Regions from separate parts of the Paenibacillus sp. FSL P4-0081 genome, predicted to be linked through region 2. Evidence: riboswitches for the same ligand, from Rfam matches in the RefSeq annotation. Region 2 holds a riboswitch; the other holds the start of a gene.

Region 1 (11,301 bases), 520 kb from region 2:
GGATAACGGAGGGTTCCCCCGCAAGAATGAAGGGTTATGCATGACAGAGACCCTCCCCGGTACTGCAGGAGGGTCTCTGTTATGAAGCTGAAGCTAGAGCCGGCGGGATTCTAACGTTTCCGGAATGCGCCCCCGCGGGCCAGTGCAAAGAATATCAGTAAGGCGATAATTGAACCAACAATGGCTGGAATGATATGGAATCCACCAACAACGGGCCCCCTCGGCCCCAGCAGCTCGGTACCCAGCCAGGAGCCGACAAAGCCGGCAATGATATTTCCCAGCACGCCTCCTGGAACATCGCGTCCAATCAGATTGCCGCTTAGCCAGCCGATAATTCCGCCGATAATCAACACCCAGAGCAGATACATTGATTTGTCCCCTTTTCAGTGGTTTATTCAAGGTATGTTAGGAAAGGGAATAGGTGAACTGCTTATTGAATAATTTTTTTGGTTTTCGCCCTGACTATGAACTTCATAGCTTGTGCGGTTAACCCTATAATGTAGTGTTAATATTAGAAGGGAAAGCCACCAACCTGACTATTGGCGGGAAGCTACCTGTGAATGCTTCTACTGGAGGAGGAAGGATCGATTGAAAAAAATTCTCGTGATTGATGATGAGGCGGCCCTTAGAGACTTGATTGAGCTTGTACTCAGGAGAGAAAACTACCAGGTGAAGACGGCAGAGAACGGAAGCACGGGACTACAGATCCTGGATTCTTTTCAGCCGGACCTGGTGTTGCTGGATTTGATGCTGCCGGATTGCTCGGGCTATGACCTATGCAAAGAAATCACTAAGAAGCAGGCGATGCCTGTGATTATGTTATCGGCTAAGAATGAGATTATAGATAAGGTATTAGGACTTGAGCTGGGGGCAGAGGACTACGTCACCAAGCCTTTTGATAACCGGGAACTCCTTGCCCGGATCAAAGTTGTGCTTAGAAGATATGACAATAGTGATCCGAAGCAAAGTGATGAGAATACCCGGATGAAGCATGAAGAACTGGCGTTTGATCTGGAGACCCGAGTGGTGCAGAAAAACGGTGTGCCAATTTCGCTGACGGCAAAAGAATTTAAAATTCTCGAAATGCTGCTGAAAAGGCCGGAGAAAATTTATACAAGGGATGAACTGCTGGAGCTCGTGTGGGGATATGATTTCTTGGGGGACAGCCGCAGCGTAGATATGACCATTATGCGGTTAAGGAAGAAGCTGGAGGATGATGCCGAGAATCCGAAATACGTTAGAACGATTTACGGATTTGGTTATCAGCTTGGAGGTGGCTCCGCCTGAAATATGCAACCCGGCTTTTGTTGAATTATTTATTGTTCTCGGTGTTGTCCTTTGCCGTTATTATTATTTCAGTCAACAAAGCGATCGAATACTTCAGCTTCGTAACCATAGAGAAGAAAATGATGGAAAAGGCGGATTTATGTGAGCTGTCCTTCAGGGAAATTCTCACGAAGCATGATAAAGCAGCGGAGGAAGGCCAGCCCACGGATGTGCCGAGAAGTGCTCTGGAAACGTTAAAGACTTCAGGTAAGGAAGTGCGGATCTATGACAGCAATCAGAAGCTGCTGGGACTAGCTGTGGATGGGATCATAATAAATAACAAGACGCCCCTGATCTTCGCGGGGAATATCCAGAACGCGCTAAAGGGGAATTATTCTTACACGATTACTGATAATCATCTGCTGTATTTCGCCATACCCATTCAGGATAAGTATTATCAGAATAGTTATGTGTTCGAGTTCGTGGAGGACATTTCATATTTCTATGATATTATGGGAAAAATTAGGTATATTCTGTTTGCCGGTGCAGGAGGATTTATTGTACTGATCACGCTCTCCAGTCTATTCATTGCCCGTAATACAACCAAGCCGATCAAATATCTGCTTGGTGCCACGGAGAGCTTCTCCAAACAGCAGTTCCAGCAGGTGCACTTGAACAGGAAGGATGAGCTGGGGATGCTGGCTGAAGGATTGAACCGGATGGGTATCCAGCTCAGCGACTATATACAGTATCAGAAGCAGTTTGTCTCCAACGTATCCCATGAACTGAAAACACCGCTCGCTGCTATCCGGGGATTCTCCCAATATTTATATGAGGGTGAGAATGAGGATGAGGATTTGCAAAAGATATATTTTCATCTTGTAAATGAATCAGACCGCCTGACCCTGCTGATCAATGAGTTATTGATGTTATCCCGGTTTGACAAGGCGGGTCCGGAGGATATGGGTACTGAGAAGACCGATTTAACGCAATTAGCCGTTCAAGTGGCAGCAGGGATGAGAGCCAAAGCCGATAATAAAGAAATAGAGCTGGACATCAGGCAGGGGAAACCGGCCTTCGTATATGTAAATCAAATCCTGATGTCACACGCCATCGCCAATATTCTGGACAACGCCATCAAGTATTCCAATCCCCGTACGAAGATAAGCATTGAAGCCTATATCAGACAGAATGAAGCAGTCGTGCAAATAAGGGATCAGGGGATCGGGATCGGCGAGGATGAGATTGTACGGGTTCAGGAAAGATTCTACCGGGCCAGTAATTCAAATGCTGCCAAAGGATCCGGACTGGGGTTATCCATATGTAAAGAAATCGCCGAGAAATTTGGCGGGTATTTGAGCATTGAGAGCGAAATTGACGCGGGAACCCAAGTGTCCATCGTTTTGCCGCTAATGTGATGTTACATGAATGATACAAGTCTGTTATTACACTAATAAATTGTTTCCCTATACTAACCTCATAAGATAAATAACTTAATTATGGAGGGTTAATAATGAACGCATTAAAAAAACCGGCAGCCCTAATGCTGTCCGCAATATTGCTTATGACACTTCTGGCAGGATGCCAGGCAAATGAGGCGGATTCACCATCGGCAGCACCTGCAACGGCGCCTGCTGCAAGTACCAAGGCTACTGAAGAAGCTGCAACTCCGGCTCCGGTTGAACCTTCACCCGCTGCTTCAGCCGGTAACAACTCCGGTTCCGGGGTAATCAAGGAGGGCACCATTCAAAAGGACGGGAATGTGATATTAAAAGAGCTGGCTTTTGTCCATAAAGACCATACCATTGCCATTTCCGACTTCGTGGACGATACCAAGCTGGAAAGCATGCTGGGGAAGGCGGCGGAGAAGAAATCCCATACCTATTCCGCAGATGACGGGTTGAATATGGATACACTGCTCGGCTTCACGGAGAAGCAGTACAAATTCCCGGGGCTTGAGATCAAAACGATTGATGAAGCGGCTGAAGGCAAGCGGTTCTATATCTTCAGTATTAAAATTACCGATCCCAAATATGCCACGGTCCGCAATATCAAGGTTGGCGACAGTGTAGAGACTCTTAAAAAAGCTTATCCCGAGGGCAAGCTGGTCGGAGATGGAGCACCCAATGAAGAGGATGACTACCGGTTTGCACCGGCTAACTATGTGGATTTCATGTCATTTCACATCAAGGACGCAAAGATTGAGAGTATCCTCATCTCCACACTTCTGGACTGAACTCACTCCAGCGCCCTTACCGTCTCCCCCTCAATCAGCACAGGCTGATAATAGGTGCTGTTCCGCAAATCCTTCTTCCCCTGCAGCTTTTTAATAACCCACTCAGCGGCATCACGGCCCATCTGCTCCTGCGGATGGGTTAAGGTCGTGAGCTTGATGCCCGCATTCTTGGCGATATAAGAATTATCCTGGCCAATAATTGATAAATCCCCCGGAATCGAAATCTCCAGCTGTCTGCACACATTTACGACTTCCAGGCCAACCTCATCGTTATAGCAGACAATAGCTGTTAATACCTCTTTGTTATCGGTCAGGAACTGCTTCAGGTTCTCGGACAGGGCTTGCTTGGACTCAGTATCGAAGGACAGCACCTGCTCAGGGTGAAAGCGTAATTTGGCTTCTCCAAGCGCTTTGATATAACCCTTCATGCGGTATTTGCCTTGCAGGTCATCCATTTTGGCAATAATACCGATCTGGGTATGGCCCTTGGAGATCAGCTCTCTGGTCGCCAGGTAACTGGACTGCACATCATCAAGGCAGAAGAAAGGTACCTCCAGTTCTTCATAATAAGCATTAATCATGATAAACGGGACATCCTGTTCTTTGAACGACAGATAGTATGCAATATTAGGGTTGTACAGATTGCTCTTCGTAGGCTCAATAATGAGACCTTCGACGCCAAAGGACAGCATCATCTCCAGCGCTTTCTTCTCCTGGGCGACATCATTATTGGTACTGGCGAGCAGTAGCGAATAATTATCCTCATTCAGTCTGCTCTCGATCCCGCGGATGATGGAAGGGAAGATGTAATCTGAGAGATAGGTCGTGATGACACCGATGGTTTTATTGCTCTGATTGCCCCCCGATTTGGACCGGAACTGGTTGCTCACATAGGTGCCTGATCCCTTCTCGCTTCTTAGAAAGCCCTCATTGGATAGCTCCAGGATAGCCTTCCGGACGGTTTGCCGGCTCACACCATAGGTGTCCTGCAAGGCTAATTCTGTAGGAATCTGCTCGCCCACACTATAGGTTCCTGACAGTATATTGCTTTTTATATCATCAAAAATAATCTGGTATTTGGTTTTCACCCGGCTCACTTCTTTCATGGTTGTTCATATACGAATCGGTATATCTGCGATAGTTGTACGTACACATTATAGTATGAATATATCGTTATTATAATCCAATGTCTACTATGTATAAGCGTTTCAAGGGAAATATGGATTTCTCACTGTAAAATTTGTATGTATATCTTGTGTGTTGTGTTGACAAATGTACGAACAAAAAATATACTAAGTCTGTTAATAAAGGAAGCGCCTTCTTTCCATTTCTATTATAACAGTTTGGTTCAGAGAGGAGTAACGTGGGCATGGATCAGAACATCGGGCAAGCGATACTTAAGGGAGAAACTTCACTGGGTATCGAATTTGGATCCACACGTATCAAGGCAGTACTGATTGATCAGCGTTTCGAGACCATCGCATCCGGAAGCTTCGAGTGGGAGAATCTGCTTGAGGGCGGGTACTGGACGTATCATTTGACAGACATTATCAAGGGCCTGCAGGAGGCTTACCGTGAACTGAAGCAGGTAGTCCAGCAGAAATACGGTATTACGCTTAAGATCGTCGGTTCTATCGGGTTCTCGGCAATGATGCACGGATATATGGCTTTTGACAGCGCAGGTGAGCTGCTGGTTCCGTTCCGGACCTGGCGTAATGCAACAACCGGTGCTGCGGCCAAAGAATTAACGGAGGTCTTCCAGTTCAACATCCCTGAACGCTGGACCATAGCGCACCTGTATCAGGCGATACTGAACGGGGAAGAGCATGTGCCTCAGGCGGAGTTCGTAACAACGCTGGGCGGGTATATTCACTGGCTGCTGACCGGCAGCAAGGCGATCGGGATCGGCGATGCTTCGGGGGTTTTCCCGATAGATGAGGCCACGCAGGATTACAATGCAGCGATGGTTGCACAGTTCGATGAACTTATTGCAGATAAGGGCTACCCTTGGAAGCTGAAAGATATTCTCCCTAAAGTGTATACTGCGGGCGAGCAGGCGGGGCTATTAACAGAAACGGGTGCGTTAATTCTGGATACGTCCGGGGAGCTGCAGCCGGGTATTCCGCTGTGTCCTCCGGAAGGCGACGCCGGAACAGGTATGGTTGCTACGAACAGTGTCCGCAAACGGACCGGTAACATCTCCGTAGGCACTTCCGTGTTTGCAATGATCGTGCTGGAGAAGGATCTTACAGCCGTATATCCGGAGATTGATATGGTTACTACTCCAGACGGCAGTCCGGTCGGCATGGTTCATGCCAACAACTGTTCCAGTGATCTCAACGCCTGGATCGGGTTGTTCCGTGAATTCTCGGAGGCAATGGGCTTTAAGTCTGATCCCGGCCAGCTGTTCAGTGTCCTGTTCAATAAGGCACTGGAGGCGGATGCCGATGGCGGCGGTCTGCTGAGCTACGGGTATTTCTCCGGGGAGAATATTACCGGGATTGAGAAAGGCCGGCCGTTGTTTGTACGCTCACCGGAGAGCCGCTTCAATCTGGCCAACTTCATGCGGACGCATTTATTCTCCGCTTTTGGCGCGCTGAAGATCGGAATGGATATTCTGACCAAGCAGGAGCAAGTGTCGATCGACAGCATTCTGGCTCACGGCGGATTATTCAAAACTCCTGTTGTCGGGCAAAAAATCGTGGCCGCTGCAATGAACGTCCCTGTCTCGGTCATGGCAACAGCCGGAGAAGGCGGCGCATGGGGGATGGCGATTCTGGCCTCTTACATGCAGAACAAAGCACAGCAGGAGCGTCTTGATGACTTCCTTGACCACAAGGTATTTAAGGATGTGGAAGGACAAATCATCCATCCGGATGCGGCTGATGTGAAGGGCTTCGAGCTGTTCATGGAACGTTATACTGCAGGGATCGCGATCGAGCAGGCTGCTGTAGATCATCTGGTAGAAAACGGGAGGGGTTAACCTATGTTGGAGCAACTGAAAGAAGAGGTATTCGAGGCCAATCTGGACCTGCCTAAGCATGGACTCGTCAAATACACCTGGGGCAATGTGAGCGCAGTTGACCGTGAGAAAGGCGTATTCGTCATCAAACCAAGCGGCGTCAGCTATGACAAAATGAAGCCTAGCGATATGGTCGTAGTGGATTTCGACGGTAACGTGGTTGAAGGGGAGATGAGACCATCCTCGGATACACCGACCCATGCCGTACTCTACAAGCATTATGCAGAAATCGGCGGCATCGTGCACACGCATTCGACCTGGGCGACCATCTGGGCGCAGGCCGGGCTGGATGTTGCTGTAATGGGCACGACACATGCCGACACCTTCTATGGCGCGGTACCCTGCGCACGCTTCCTGACGCAGGAGGAGGTTGACCGCGGGTATGAAGCGGAGACCGGACGCGTGATCATTGAGACTTTTGAACAGCGGGGCCTTGATATTATGGCAGTTCCCGGCGTCTTGCTGAAAGGCCATGGCCCGTTCACCTGGGGGAAGAATGCCCATGATGCAGTGATGAACAGCGTGGTGCTGGAGGAAGTGTCCAAGCTGAACCATTTTGCCCGCGAGCTGAACCATTTCGCTGAAGAATTGCCGCAGCGGATTCTGGATAAACACTATCTGCGCAAGCATGGTAAAGGCGCTTATTACGGTCAGAAATAATCTGATTTATATATTATCCAAGAGAAGAGGATGAAATAATATGTCAACAGTAAGCGCTAAGCAATTCTGGTTTGTTGTAGGATCACAGCATCTGTACGGAGAAGAAGCCCTCGGTGAAGTTAAAGCTCATGCACAGGAGATGACGGATGCCCTCAATAACAGCGGTGTGCTGCCTTATCCGCTGGTGCTGCAGGATCTGGCGGTCAGTGCAGACAAAATCACTTCGATCATGAAAGAAGTCAACTACCGTGACGAGGTTGCCGGTGTGATTACCTGGATGCATACCTTCTCCCCGGCCAAAATGTGGATCCGCGGCACGAAGCTGCTGCAGAAGCCGCTTCTGCACCTGGCTACACAGTACAATGAGAGCATTCCTTGGGCTACACTGGATATGGACTTCATGAACCTGAACCAGGCTGCCCATGGCGACCGTGAATACGGGTTCATCAATGCCCGCCTGAAGAAACAGAACAAAGTGGTGGTAGGGTACTGGGAACGCGCCGAAGTCCAGAAGCAAATTGCCGAATGGATGGACGTTGCCGTTGCGTATAACGAAAGCTTCAACATCAAAGTGGCCCGCTTCGGCGACAACATGCGTAACGTGGGCGTTACCGAAGGCGACAAGGTAGAAGCCCAGATTCAGTTCGGCTGGACCGTGGATTACTTCGGGATCGGCGACCTGGTTGCGTATGTAAACGAAGTGAAGGAAGAAGAAATTGATGCGCTGTTCGCTGAATATGCAGAGCAATATGATTTCGATTACGGTTCATACAGCAAAGAAGCATGGGAAGCCAGCGTGAAGGTACAGGCCAGCTATGAAATTGCCCTCAAACGCTTCCTGGATGCCGGCAACTACAATGCGTTCACTTCGAACTTCGAAGACCTGCACGGCATGAAGCAGCTTCCGGGTCTTGCCGTTCAGCGTCTGATGGCACAAGGCTACGGCTTCGCCGGCGAAGGGGACTGGAAGACAGCGGCCCTGGACCGCCTGATGAAGGTGATGAGCCACAACCTGAACACCGGATTCATGGAAGATTACACCTACGAAATGGCTGCCGGACAGGAAGCGATTCTGCAGTCCCACATGCTTGAGGTTGACCCGAGCCTGGCCAGCAACAAGCCGAAGGTGCTTGTGTCTCCGCTGGGTATCGGCGACCGCGAAGATCCGGCCCGTCTCGTATTCGACGGCAAGGCTGGCGAAGGCGTCGTGGTATCGATGGCTGACTTCGGCACTCATTACAAGCTGCTGATCAATGAAGTTACTGCCTTCGAGCCGACGGTTCCGGCTCCGAATCTTCCGGTGGCCCGCGTGCTCTGGCAGGTGAAGCCTAACTTCCAGGATGGAATTAAGGCATGGATCGAGAACGGCGGCGGTCACCATACCGTGGTGTCGCTCAACTTGACTACAGATCAGATCGTAACCTACGCCAAGCTGGTTGGCCTGGATTATGTAATCATTAAATAAATAGCGGAATAATGTTGGATCAAATGAGCGGATGGGCTTTTGCCTGTCTGCTTTTTTTTAATGCAGAGCCAAGGTATTACCGGCAAACTCATCCTCCGTGCCCGTGATTTTCTAAAATCCTGTACAAAATACAACATTCGCTTCATTAAATTGGACTAAATCGAAAATTGTTGTACAAAAGGCAGCATTTCTCCTCCTTCATACGGTTTAGCGTGGAAATTGTTGTATTTCATACAACAATCTATCTAAACAACCGGGTATCTGCGCATCCAAGTTGCAAAACGTACAACATTTATGCCGCTGTAGTGCAGGAGCGCACCCTAGACATCTAGCCATAGGTAGGAGACTTTTATCACTGTTCAATACTCACATGCCGAGTAATATGTTAGAATATCAGAATGCATTAACGCTTCACCAATTTAATACATCACACGGGCTATGATTGCTATGGATCACACTATAGCAGGAGCAGCTTCTGGAGAGACTGCGGGAGACCGCAGCGCCGAAGGGTTCACAATCTCAGGCAAAAGGACAGAAGAGTACGGAATTTGTATTTGTTATGCTGATTAATTACGGTCAGCGGCGCAGGTAGCTTATTTTGATATTCTTATGAACCGGGAGATTGGATGATATCCAATCTCTTTTTTATGTTATTTGGCAGCATAGCGTTGTACACATTAAGGGGGAAAAAGGCAATGGCACAGACAGAATTAAAGAGAGATTTGGCGAACCGTCATGTACAGCTGATCGCTATCGGCGGCACGATTGGTACGGGGTTATTCCTGGGATCAGGCAGAGCGATTCAGCAGGCCGGCCCGTCCATTATGATCACGTATTTACTCGTGGGAATTGCCGTGTTTTTTGTGATGAGGGCGCTGGGTGAGCTGCTGCTCTCCAAAGCGGGATATCAATCTTTTACGGACATTGCTGAAGACTATCTGGGGCCGCGGGCTGCGTTCATTACAGGCTGGACCTACTGGTTCTGCTGGATTATGACGGCGATGGCGGATGTGATTGCAGTGGGCGTCTATGTGCAGTACTGGTTCGATATCCCGCAGTGGGTGCCGGCTGTCATCTGCCTGATTATCCTGTTAGGACTCAATTTGTTAACGGTCAAAAGCTTCGGCGAACTCGAATTCTGGTTTGCGCTAATCAAAGTCGTCACGATTCTTGCCTTAATTGGCCTGGGAATCATTCTGCTGGTCATCGGGTTCAAGACGGATGCGGGATCGGTGAGCGTCCGCAATCTCTGGGAGCACGGGGGTGTGTTCCCGAATGGTGTCAAGGGCTTCTTATTTTCCTTCCAGATGGTTGTGTTCGCTTATGTCGGTGTGGAGCTTGTGGGTGTATCAGCCGCAGAAACAGCAGATCCGGAGAAAAATATCCCCTCGGCGATTAACAAGATTCCTCTGCGGATTCTCTTCTTCTATGTGGGCGCGCTCTTCGTCCTGCTGTGCATTAACCCGTGGACCCAGCTCAGTGCAGCTGAAAGTCCTTTTGTGCGAACCTTCAGCCTGGTCGGGATTCCGGTTGCTGCGGGCATTATCAATTTCGTCGTCTTAACCTCAGCAGCTTCCGCCTGCAACAGCGGGATGTTCTCAACCAGCCGGATTCTGTATAATCTGAGCAGAAGGAATCAGGCCTCCCCGCAGCTCGGCAAGCTGAACCGAAATCATGTGCCTGCTAACTCTTTATTTATTTCTACAATAGTTATATCGGCCGGGGCGCTGCTTAGCAAGCTTATTCCGGGCCAGGCCTTCGGCATCGTTACAACGATCAGTGCCATTTGCTTCATCTGGGTGTGGGGGGTTGTGCTCGTATGTCATATCAAATATAAGAGGAACCGCCCGGACTTACATGCCTCGTCCAAATTCAAAGCACCGTTCACACCGGTCATTAATTATGCGGTATTAACGTTGTTTGCTGCTATTCTGATCATTATGCTGTTCGCAGATGATACCCGTCCGGCGCTGCTGTTTACGCCCCTATGGTTCATTCTGTTGTTCGTCCTGTACTCCATGCGGAGCAAGAAGGAGAAAAGTGATGCCGATGTTAGTATAATCAATACATGAGTGCAAGAATGTTCAAACGCTACTGACATGTTGTCAGTAGCGTTATAAGGAGGAATCCGAAACATGAAGCATAGATTACTCCAATATATGACCCGGCTGACCTCCCTCAGTGAAGAGCAGCAGCAGGCCATTCTGGAGGAGATTCTTGTTGAGGAATACAGCAAGGGAGCCACGCTGCTTAGGCAGGGGGAGGTTCCCGGTCATTGCTATTTCGTGTTAAAAGGATGCGTACGGCAGCATAGTGTTGACGTCACAGGCCGCGACATCACCTCGAATTTCTACACAGAGGAGCAGGCGATCGCTATCTTCAATGCGCATAAAGAGGATGCCTCGTCGGAATACAGCCTGACTTGTCTGGAGGACTGCGTACTGGTTGTCGGTGCGCTGAATACCGAGAGGGAAATGTACGCCAGACACACGCAGCTGGAGCTGATGACACGCCGGATGATCGAGGAGAATTTCGGACAGGTGCAGGCGGAATTCGCCGCCTTCATTGCGGCATCCCCCGAAGACCGCCTCAAGGCACTGCTGCATCGGAGGCCCGGCCTGATCAGCCGCGTCCCCCAGCATCAGCTGGCCA
Region 2 (11,301 bases):
CGGCCCGCCGGAGTCAAGCGAGAAGCTGCCGTCTTCGTTCTGCGCAACCGACGGCTGGGGCAGGAACGGAATCAGCTTCGCCTTCACGCCGACCGGTCCGGCTCCCGGACCGCCGCCGCCGTGCGGCGTACTCATCGTCTTGTGCAGGTTGAGATGGACCACATCGAAGCCCATATCGCCCGGGCGGGTGATGCCCATGATGGCGTTGGAATTCGCTCCGTCATAATAGAGCAATCCGCCGGCTTCATGGACAATCGCGGCGATCTCGACGATCTGCGTCTCGAACAGTCCGAGAGTACTCGGGTTCGTGAGCATCAGCGCGGCGGTGTCGCTGCCGACCGCGGCCTTCAGCGCTTCGAGGTCGACCATTCCCTTATCATTGGAAGGGATGGTGACGGTGTCGAGTCCGGCGGCTGCGGCGCTGGCCGGGTTGGTACCGTGCGAGGAATCCGGCACGATGACCTTGGAGCGGACCTCGCCGCGGCTCTCATGGTAGGCGCGGATCATCATCAGGCCGGTCCATTCGCCATGGGCACCGGCGGCAGGCTGCAGGGAGACGGCATCCATGCCGGTCAGTCCGGCGAGATCCTTTTGCAGCGTATACATCAGCTCAAGTGCACCCTGGATACTCTCTTCCGGCTGGTACGGATGGATCTTGGCAAGGCCGGGGAAGCGGGCCACATCCTCATTGATCTTCGGATTATATTTCATCGTACAGGAGCCGAGCGGATAGAAGCCGTTATCGACCCCGAAGTTACGCCGGGACAGGGCAGTATAGTGGCGGATAACATCCACTTCGGAGACTTCCGGCAGCACTACCGGCTCGCTGCGGAGCAAGCCCTCAGGAATCAGTGAGCTGATGCTCTCTTCCTGCGGCACATCACATAGCGGCAATGAGTACGCCGAGCGGCCGGGACGGCTTAATTCAAAAATCAGGGTTTGTTCCGGTTTCATATACAGCCCTCCAGTGCAGTGGCGAATTCGTCAATTTCGGTTTTGCTTCTTTTTTCGGTCACGGCAACAAGCATATGTCCGGCCAGCTCGGGATACTCGCGGCCCAGATCGTAGCCGCCCAGATAACCTGCCTTCAGCAGCCTGGAGTTCACTTCAGTGACGCTGCTGCCTTCCGGGAGCTTCAGGACAAATTCATTGAAGAACGGGGCGGTGAAGACGTGCTCCGCTCCGGTAATTTCAGCCAGCCTTCCGGCGGCGTAATGGCTCTTGCGGATATTAAGCTCACCAACCTCACGCATGCCCTCCTTGCCCATCACGGACAAGTAGACGGATGCGCATAACGCCAGCAGCGCCTGGTTGGAGCAGATATTCGACGTCGCTTTCTCGCGGCGGATATGCTGCTCACGCGCCTGCAGGGTCAAGACGAAGCCGCGCTTGCCGTTACGGTCAACGGTCTGGCCGACGATCCGGCCCGGCATGCGGCGCATCAGCGGTTCGGCAACCGCGAAGAATCCGCAGGTTGGTCCTCCGAGCGATGCAGCGATACCCAGCGGCTGTGCATCGCCGACTACGATGTCGGCGCCCAGCTTGCCGGGCGTTTCCAGCACGCCGAGTGCAATGGGATTCGCGCTGACCACGAGCAATCCCTTGACGGCGTGGATCAACGGCTCAATCTGGCGCAGATCCTCGATGCCGCCGAAGAAGTTGGGCGACTGGACCAGAACGGCGGCAGTATCGGCATCAATGGCCTCAGCCAGCTTGGCAAGATCGGTAACCCCGTCCTTATAATCGATTTCCACGATTTGCAGGCCCCAGGCATTGGCCGAAGTACGCAGCACCTGGCGGGCTTCCGGATGAACCGTACGGGAGACAATCAGCTTTTTGCGTTTCGTGGCGCCTGTGGCCAGCACGGCTGCTTCGGAGAAGGCCGTTGCGCCGTCATACATACTGGCATTGGCGACCTTCATACCGGTCAGCTCACAGATATAGGACTGGAATTCGAAGATTGCCTGAAGCTCGCCCTGGCTGATTTCCGGCTGATAAGGGGTATAGGCAGTATAGAATTCCGAACGGGAAATAATATGGTTAATGACAACAGGAATGTGGTGGTCATAGAGGCCGGCGCCAAGGAAGCTGGCATGGGTATCAAAGTCGGCATTCTTGTCAGCCAGACCCTTCATATGGCGCAGCAGCGCATATTCGTCCAGCGGGCCGGACATCGGCATCGTTCCCTGGTAGCGGACAGATTGAGGGATATCAGCGAATAGCTCATCGATGGACTGAATCCCGACAGTCTCCATCATTTCTGCGCGGTCTTGCTCCGTCATAGGCAGATAGCGGTGCTTCATTACGGCTTCACTCCTTGGCTCTTTTTGTAGAACGGGGCTTTGATCACGGCAGCCTTCAGTTGCTTGCCGCGGATCTCCACATACACCTCTGTGCCGATCTCAGTATAGGCAGCATCCAGCAGGGCAAGTCCGAGATTCCGCTTCAGCGTTGGGGATTGGGTACCGGTTGTGACTTCACCGATCTTCACACCGTCGGCATATACAGGATAATGGGAGCGGGGAATCCCGCGGTCGATCATTTCAAGCCCCACAAGGCGGCGCGGGAGACCGGCTTCCTTCTGCTTCAGCAAGGCATCACGGCCGATGAAATCCGCTTTGTCCAGCTTCACGAAGAACTGGACACCCGCTTCGAGCGGCGTAATATCCGCCGAGAGCTCCTGGCCGTACAGCGGCAGCTTGGCTTCGAAGCGGAGCGTGTCGCGTGCGCCCAGTCCGGCAGGGGTCAGGCCATGCGGCGCGCCTGCGGCCAGCAGACCATTCCAGAGTGCAGCCGCTGTGTGGACCGGGGCGTACAGCTCAAAGCCGTCCTCCCCGGTATAGCCGGTGCGGGAGAGCAGTACAGATACGCCGCAGACCTCGGCGTGTTCGATGAAGTGGAAGGGCTTCAGCTCTGCGAGCGGGGCAGAGGTAACTTCGGCCAGAATCGTCTCAGCCAGCGGACCCTGCAGAGCGAGCAGCAGCGTCTCATCAGAGACGTTCTTCAGGCTGACACCGCTGAATTCAGCGGTGAGATGTTCCTGCAGCCACTGGAAGTCCTTGTCGATATTGGAGGCGTTCACGACGAGCATATAGCGCTCATGGCCCAGGCGGTAGACGAGCAGATCATCTACTACGCCGCCGCTCGGATAGAGCATCAGGGTATACTGCGCCGCGCCGTCTGCAAGGCGGCTGACGTCATTTGTGGTCAACTGCTGCAGGAAGGCTTCAGCGCCGCTGCCGTCAACCATGAATTCACCCATATGCGATACATCGAACAGTCCGGCCTGCTGGCGGACCGCTTCATGTTCCTTAACGATGCCAGTAAACTGCACCGGCAGCTCCCAGCCGCCGAAATCAATGCATCTGGACTCCGCATAAGCGGCATAGAGATCATAAAAAGGCGTTCTTCTCAAAGACTCCATCGTGTCACCCCTTAGTCTGTTTACATGCAAAAAAGGACAGGCGAAAGTCCATCAATGCACATCAAACATGCATCAATAGACGTTCGCTCTGTCCTTTGTACCTGAGAGTTACCCTGCTATTATGCCCGCAGGTTTCCCCGTTGGTGATCCGTTTCCTGTTGTCCAGGCTGTGGATGCTCTCCAGAGATGCGTCCGGCAAAGGTCCTTTTGCCTGAGAGATTCACCCATCCCGGGCTTACTCCTTCGGCGCTGCCCCTGAGGGTCAGTCTCTCCCTATGCCATCATTCGCAAACCATATGTTTTTCTACTGACTCCATTAAACCGGGTTTACAAGCACGCTGTCAATCAAAAAACGTCAAAAAGATGACAAATTTAATTTTCCTGTCAGTTATATTGACATTAGGCAAGGTCATAACTTAGGCTATAACTAAATTTAGAACTCCAAATGTGGAAAAGAGGCGGCTTGGAAATGAGTGAAGTGTTGGACAACCTGCTATACAGCGAAGAGCATGAATGGGCACAGCAGGGTGAAGGACGCGTAGTACGTGTGGGAATTACGGATCATGCGCAGCATTTATTGGGCGACATCGTGTTTGTTGAGTTTCCGGAAGTCGGCGCAGCCATTTCCGCGGGCGACAGCGTAGGCAGTATCGAGTCTGTTAAGACGGTGTCGGAGCTGTACTCGCCGGTATCCGGCAAGGTAACCAAGATCAACGACGCACTCGAATCCAGTCCGGAGCTGATCAATGATCAGCCATACGGCGGCGGTTGGATTTTTGAGCTGGAGCTTGACGGTGAGTTTGCCGAGGCAGGTTCCGGCCTACTGGATGCGGCTGCTTATAAGGAATTGGTTGGGGAATAGTTTCAACCGTTTATGTACCCGGATTATTAGAATAGATGACTGAACTGGATTTACGGACAGATGAACACGGCAGGCTTCTCTTATTACATTAGATGTCACTAATGTGAGAGGTCTGTCTTTTTGCGTTTCTGTATCACTCCGGAAAGCTGAGCAGCCCCGGATAAATGCGGGGAGCCAAGTGCCAAAGGGCGGGGAGCAGAGCCAGACCCGCAACGGCAAAGATAAGGCACAGCAATAGGAACCGGTATCTTTTTCTGGGACGGGTATTGGGTTTGAGCACGAAGTAATACACACCGGCCGAATAAAACGGGAAAAGCACCACGGCAGACATGCCCATACAGACCAGAAAGGTGGATTCCCCGGCGGAGGAAGGGATCATGGCTTCCGGGTTATAGACCGGATTGATCTGCAGAAAGAGGATCACAAATGTCAGATAAGCGAAGAGTAAAAGAAGAGGGAAACAGCGGATGCGTCCATCCTCGGACAAACCGTACAGCATCCACCAGACCCCGAGCCAGGGCAGGGCAAAGGCTGCGCCGGCAATAAGGAAGTCAATGCCTATATACATCAGTTTATCGGGAGGATACACATGGGCCAGGTCCCCCCAGAAGTAATCGGAGGAGAAGAACATCATAAATACAGATAATAAACCAATGAAAAAGGTAATTATTCCCTGGGCAAAAACAATCATGATCAGCGAAACCAGCTGCCGCAGAAAATAGAGAAAACGGGTGGCGTCCGGTGTCGTTCCGTTTGTAGTCTGCATAGCGTTCAATCTCCTTATACTAGCAAATGGTTGCCGTGCCTTCTCATCTGCAGATCTCTGAGCTGATTCGCTTGCAGATACGTGTTATTCTTCCTCTTGAAGCTGCCGCAGGACAATAAGTTCGACCCGGCGGTTCTTCTGCCGTCCTTCAACGGTAGTGTTATCGTAAGCAGGTCTGGTATCCGCGTAACCGGCATATTGGAAAGTATCGGGGCTAAGCCCCTCGTTATCCAGGAAGAAGCGCAGCACAGAGAGTGCGCGGGCGCCGGATAGCTCCCAGTTATCCGTGTAATCTGAAGCGGCGGTTACCGGGACATTGTCGGTATGGCCTTCGATGCTGATCGTGGCACCGATTCCGCGGAACAGGCCGGAGAGCTGGCGCAGTGCCGGGAAGGCAGGTGATTTCAGCTCGGCTTTGCCGGCATCGAACAGGAACCGGTCGCTAAGCGTGATGGCAATGCCCTGCGGTTTATCCGCTACAAAGATCTGCTCCCCAAGGTTGTTATCTTCCACGTATTTGGTGATTACACCCATGAGCGCGGCCAGTTTGGCCTCCTGCTCACGAAAAGCGAGCTCACGCGCCGAAGGCTGGTGTTCGGCAGTCTCCCCGTTTTGCCCGGAGGTATCCGTGCCCGTCCCGGTTCCGTTCGAACCATTCTCCTTCACATTGCCCCCGGAAGAAAGACCGCCACCGGTGCTTCCGCCTGCTTCCTGTTCATTCGAGACTGCGGCTCCCGTGTTCCCCTGATTACCATCCAGCACTCCATTTCCGCCTTCAAGCACAGGACTGCCGCTCTTAAAGGTATCAGATAATGAACCGGTAACGATCGCGTATTTTTGCGTATCCAGACTGCTCATGGCGTACAGGATGATGAAAAAAATGAGCAGAAGCGTAATCAGATCCGCATAGGTAATCATCCAGCGGTCCCGGTTCTCCTTACCTCTACTACGTCCCTGGCGGCGGTTTCTTTGTCTCATAGCGGGTCTCCCGGGTTATTATTGCTGCTGCGTCTAGGTGAGGCATCGGGAATAAAGGCGGTCAGTTTTTTGCGGACCAGATGCGGATGATCCCCATTCTGCAGGGACAGGATACCGACAAGCAGCATCTCCATGCTGCCCAGTTCGCTTTGGCTGCGGGATTTGATTTTGGAGGCGATGGGTAAAAATATAAGATTAGCACTGGCTACGCCATAGAGCGTTGCTGTAAAAGCTACAGCGATCGAGGCCCCCAGATTAGAGGGATCCGTCAGATTGCTCAGTACCCGTATTAATCCCATTACGGTGCCGATGATGCCCATAGTCGGAGCATAGCCGCCGGCGGCTTCGAAGATTTTGGCATAGCCTTCATACTTCAGTTCCTTGGCGTCCATCTCCAGTTCAAGAATTTGCCGGACCTGATCAGGATCGGTGCCGTCGACAATAAGAAACAGCCCTTCGCGGGTAAAGGTATCCGGATGCTCCTCCGCTCTCTTCTCCAGCGCAAGCACACCCCCGCGCCGAGTGATTGCAGCCATGGAGATCAGCTCTTCGGCCTTCTCCTGGGTGGTGTCGGGATGTCTGCCGAATGCCAGGCGCAGAGCCGCCGGGACGCTGCGTAATCTGGAGGCCGGAAAACTGATGAGTACAGCGGCAAGGGTGCCGCCGAATACGATCAGCGCGGCGTTCAGCTGCAGCAGGCCGGATAAGCTTCCGCCTTCCCAGAGAAAGCCGCCGATCATTGCGGCAATGCCTGCCAGCAGGCCGATAATTGAAGTGATATCCATAAGTTCAAGCTCCTTAAATTTCTATATATTATGGTTTGCATCAATCTGGGCAACGCTGTATAATAAACGGGAACGTGTATTCCTATCTTCCATATTTTTCAGTACGGTATGGATAGGCAACTATTAGGGCTACAATTATAATATATTCATATATTTTAGACGATAGAGGGGAGACGGGCAAATGAGTGATATTGTCGTCAGTACAAAGACATTTGAACTGGAGTCCGAGTATACACCCCAGGGCGATCAGCCTCATGCCATAGAAGAATTATTGGACGGCATCCGGCAGGGCAAGAAGCACCAGACGCTGCTGGGAGCGACAGGTACAGGCAAGACCTTTACCATCGCACAAGTGATTTCCAAACTGAACCGCCCGACGCTGGTCATTGCGCACAACAAGACGCTTGCGGCGCAGCTGGCGAGTGAGTTCAAAGAATTTTTCCCGAACAATTCCGTTGACTACTTCGTCAGTTACTACGATTACTACCAGCCTGAGGCGTACATTCCTTCCTCCGATACCTTCATAGAGAAAGATTCCAGCATAAATGAAGAAATTGACAAGCTCCGGCACTCCGCCACCAGTTCGCTGTTCGAACGGCGTGACGTTATTATTGTTGCGAGTGTGTCCTGTATTTATGGCCTCGGTTCGCCGCAGGAATACGGAAGTATGCTGTTGACACTGCGGGTAGGGATGGAGAAGCCGCGCAATCAGATTCTGAGCAGGCTCGTGGAGATCCAGTACCAGCGCAATGACATTAACTTCGTACGCGGGACGTTCCGGGTACGCGGCGATGTGGTCGAGATCTTCCCGGCTTCACAGGGGGAGCATGCGATCCGTGTGGAGCTGTTCGGAGATGAGATAGAGCGCATTACCGAGATTGATGTTCTCACAGGAGAGCTGATTGGTGAGCGCGATCATATAGCGATCTTCCCGGCTTCGCACTTTGTCACCCAGGAAGAAACGATGCGTGTAGCTATTATCAACATTGAGCGGGAGCTTGAGGAACGGCTGGCCGTGCTTCGTGATGCGGGCAAGCTGCTGGAAGCCCAGCGGCTGGAGCAGCGGACGCGGTACGATATTGAGATGATGAAGGAAGTGGGCTTCTGCTCCGGTATCGAGAACTATTCCGGCCCGCTTACCTTCCGTGAGCCGGGAGCGACTCCATATACCTTAATGGATTACTTCCCGGATGATATGCTGATTGTTATTGATGAGTCCCATGCAACGCTGCCGCAGATCCGGGCTATGTATAATGGTGACCGTGCGCGTAAGACAGTATTGGTGGAGCATGGCTTCCGCCTCCCGTCCGCGCTGGATAACCGGCCGCTGCAGTTCGAGGAATTCGAAGAGAAAGTGAACCAGATTGTATATGTGTCTGCTACACCGGGACCATACGAAATGGAGCACTGCGATACTATGGTGCAGCAGATTATCCGTCCTACCGGCCTGCTGGACCCGATCATCGAAGTACGCCCTACAGAGGGACAGATCGATGATCTGATCAGCGAAATCCGTGACCGTGTAGAGCGTGATGAGCGTGTACTCGTTACAACACTTACGAAGAAGATGTCCGAGGATCTGACCGATTACTTCAAGGAAATCGGGATTAAGGTGCGGTATATGCACTCCGATATCAAGACGTTGGAGCGGATGGCCATCCTGCGTGATCTCCGGCTCGGTACGTTCCATGTACTGGTGGGTATTAACTTATTAAGAGAAGGTCTTGACCTGCCGGAGGTCTCCCTTGTCGCCATCCTAGATGCTGACAAGGAAGGCTTCCTCCGCTCCGAGCGTTCACTCATTCAGACCATCGGCCGGGCGGCCCGTAACTCTGATGGACGTGTCATTCTGTACGGCGACCGCATTACGGATTCCATGGAGAAGGCGATGAGCGAAACCCAGCGCCGCCGTGAAATTCAGATTGCCCATAATGAGAAGCACGGCATCACGCCAACGACAATCAATAAGAAAGTGCGTGACATCATCGAGGCCACCAAGGTGGCCGAGTCCAAGGCCGATTATCTCACCGGCGCCGGCGGCAAGCTGAACAAGAAAGAGAAGCAGAGCCTGATGCAGCGTCTGGAGGCCGAGATGAAGGACGCGGCCAAGAACCTGCAATTCGAACGCGCCGCAGAGCTGCGCGATGCGTTGCTTGAACTGCGGGCCGAGTAAGCTGGCCCCGCCAGCACTTACACTTAATGATCACGGAACGGCGCTTCACTGGCCGTTCTTTTTGAAGATAGATTGCCCTTCGCGCATCCCGCAGGGACAGCTGCAGTTACGCCCTTAGCGCATTCCGTAGGAACAATCGTAGTTTGCGCATCCCGTAGGGCCAACTTGTAGTTAAGCCCTTAGCGCATTCCGTAGGAACAGCCGCAGTTCGCGCATCCCGTAGGGACAGCTTGTAGTTAAGCACTTAGCGCATTCCGTAGGAACAGCCGCAGTTCGCGCGTATCCCGTAGGGACAGCTTGTAGTTAAGCACTTAGCGCATTCCGTAGGAACAGCCGCAGTTCGCGCATCCCGTAGGGACAGCTTGTAGTTAAGCACTTAGCGCATTCCGTAGGAACAGCCGCAGTTCGCGCGTATCCCGTAGGGACAGCTTGTGGTCAAGCTCTTAGCGCATTCCGTAGGAACAGCCGCAGTTCGCGCGTATCCCGTAGGGACAGCTTGTAGTTAAGCTCTTAGCGCATTCCGTAGGAACAGCCGCAGTTCGCGCATCCCGTAGGGACAGCGGTTGTCGGCCCGCTGTAGCATGCAGCGAGCCGTATCCTGCGCCTATAGTATAGCGGTCCCGTAGGGACTAGCGCTCCCATTGCCCCAGTAGCCAATTCCATCCCAGTCCTAACTCTTTCCGCCGAGCTTGCGGGTGTCCAGAGGGTGCAACCCTTGGGGCCCTCCCTTGGAAGGGAGGGTTTGGGAGGGATCGAAAATATTTTGCTAAATGTTTTTCCATTTTAATAGGTTTTTATAAAGGAGAGGTACCGTTGGCGAACGAAAGTATAATAATCAAGGGCGCAAGGGCCCATAATCTCAAGAACATCGACGTAACGATTCCGCGTGACCGCTTCGTCGTGCTGACGGGACTGAGCGGCTCGGGTAAATCATCTTTGGCATTCGACACGATTTATGCCGAGGGCCAGCGCCGTTACGTTGAATCGCTGTCTGCCTATGCCCGCCAGTTCCTGGGTCAGATGGAGAAGCCGGATGTGGATTCCATTGACGGGCTATCCCCGGCCATATCGATTGACCAGAAAACTACAAGCCGTAACCCGCGTTCGACCGTAGGTACGGTTACAGAGATTTATGACTATCTGCGGCTGCTGTTTGCCCGGGTTGGGCATCCCCATTGTCCGGATCATGGCATAGAGATTACATCACAGACTGTGGAACAGATGGTTGACCGGATTATGCAATACCCGGAGAAGACCCGCCTGCAGATTCTGGCACCTGTGATTTCCGGCCGTAAGGGTGAACATAAAGGCTTGTTCACCGATATCTCCAAGCAAGGTTTCGTTCGTGTGCGTGTTGACGGTGAGCTTCGCGAAGTTACGGAAGATATTGTGCTGGAGAAGAATAAGAAGCATACGATTGAAGTTGTTGTCGACCGGATTGTCATTAAGGACGATATTGAGACCCGTCTTACCGATTCATTGGAGACTGCACTGAAGCTGTCGGGCGGTCAGATTCTGGTCGATGTGATGGGCCAGGAAGAGCTTTTATTCAGCGCAAGCTTTGCCTGCCCAATCTGCGGGTTCAGTATAGAAGAGCTTGCTCCGCGTATGTTCTCGTTCAACAGCCCGTTTGGTGCCTGCACGGAATGTGACGGGCTTGGTGTGAAGATGGTAGTCGATCCGGATCTGCTGATCCCGGATGCGGAGAAGTCCATCGAAGAAGGTGCATTCTTAGCCTGGACAGGCAGTACGTCGAACTACTATCCGCAGTTCCTGAAGTCGGTATGTGAGCATTTCAAAATTCCGCAGAATGTTCCTGTCAGCAGCCTGTCACCGGAGCATATGACCAAGCTGCTGCACGGAACGGGCAGTGAGAAGATCCGCTTCCGTTATGAGAACGACTTTGGCCAGCGCAAGGATGCACTTGTTGCTTTTGAAGGAATCATCCCGAATCTGGAGCGCCGTTACCGCGACACTGCCTCTGAAGGCATCCGTGAGTTTATCGAAGGCTTCATGAGCGCCAAGCCATGCCATGTCTGCAAAGGCAAAAGACTGAAGAAAGAGATTCTGGCCGTGACGATTAATCAGCAGAATGTTGCCGATGTTACGGATCTTTCGATTGGAGATTGTCTGGACTTCTTCGAGAATCTCAAGCTCAGTGAGAAAGAAACGGCCATCGCTAACCTGATTCTTAAGGAAATCAGCAGCCGCTTAGGATTCCTCGTAAATGTAGGGTTGAACTATCTGACGCTTAGCCGTGCAGCGGGCTCGTTATCCGGCGGTGAAGCGCAGCGGATCAGGCTGGCTACACAG

The links. A riboswitch is a leader RNA that binds a small molecule or an ion and turns the genes downstream of it on or off. The one in region 2 is predicted to bind glycine.
Region 1: linked by a shared signal. The riboswitch ahead of P40081_RS35365 (amino acid permease) and the one ahead of gcvT (glycine cleavage system aminomethyltransferase GcvT) in region 2 are both predicted to bind glycine.

The regions. Positions count from the first base shown of each region.
Region 1 covers NZ_CP009280.1:8,281,122-8,292,422, reverse strand. Annotated here, with positions in the region: gene P40081_RS35405 (GlsB/YeaQ/YmgE family stress response membrane protein) at 111-368, opposite strand; gene P40081_RS35400 (response regulator transcription factor) at 589-1,287, shown strand; gene P40081_RS35395 (sensor histidine kinase) at 1,305-2,684, shown strand; gene P40081_RS35390 (hypothetical protein) at 2,780-3,502, shown strand; gene P40081_RS35385 (GntR family transcriptional regulator) at 3,505-4,590, opposite strand; gene P40081_RS35380 (xylulokinase) at 4,872-6,485, shown strand; gene P40081_RS35375 (L-ribulose-5-phosphate 4-epimerase) at 6,489-7,184, shown strand; gene araA (L-arabinose isomerase) at 7,225-8,649, shown strand; glycine riboswitch at 9,115-9,194, shown strand; gene P40081_RS35365 (amino acid permease) at 9,345-10,721, shown strand; gene P40081_RS35360 (Crp/Fnr family transcriptional regulator) at 10,785-11,301, shown strand, end outside.
Region 2 covers NZ_CP009280.1:7,766,089-7,777,389, reverse strand. Annotated here, with positions in the region: gene gcvPB (aminomethyl-transferring glycine dehydrogenase subunit GcvPB) at 1-954, opposite strand, end outside; gene gcvPA (aminomethyl-transferring glycine dehydrogenase subunit GcvPA) at 951-2,303, opposite strand; gene gcvT (glycine cleavage system aminomethyltransferase GcvT) at 2,303-3,424, opposite strand; glycine riboswitch at 3,511-3,610, opposite strand; glycine riboswitch at 3,614-3,709, opposite strand; gene gcvH (glycine cleavage system protein GcvH) at 3,894-4,286, shown strand; gene P40081_RS33170 (hypothetical protein) at 4,420-5,052, opposite strand; gene P40081_RS33165 (OmpA/MotB family protein) at 5,137-6,030, opposite strand; gene P40081_RS33160 (flagellar motor protein) at 6,027-6,815, opposite strand; gene uvrB (excinuclease ABC subunit UvrB) at 6,997-8,988, shown strand; gene uvrA (excinuclease ABC subunit UvrA) at 9,802-11,301, shown strand, end outside.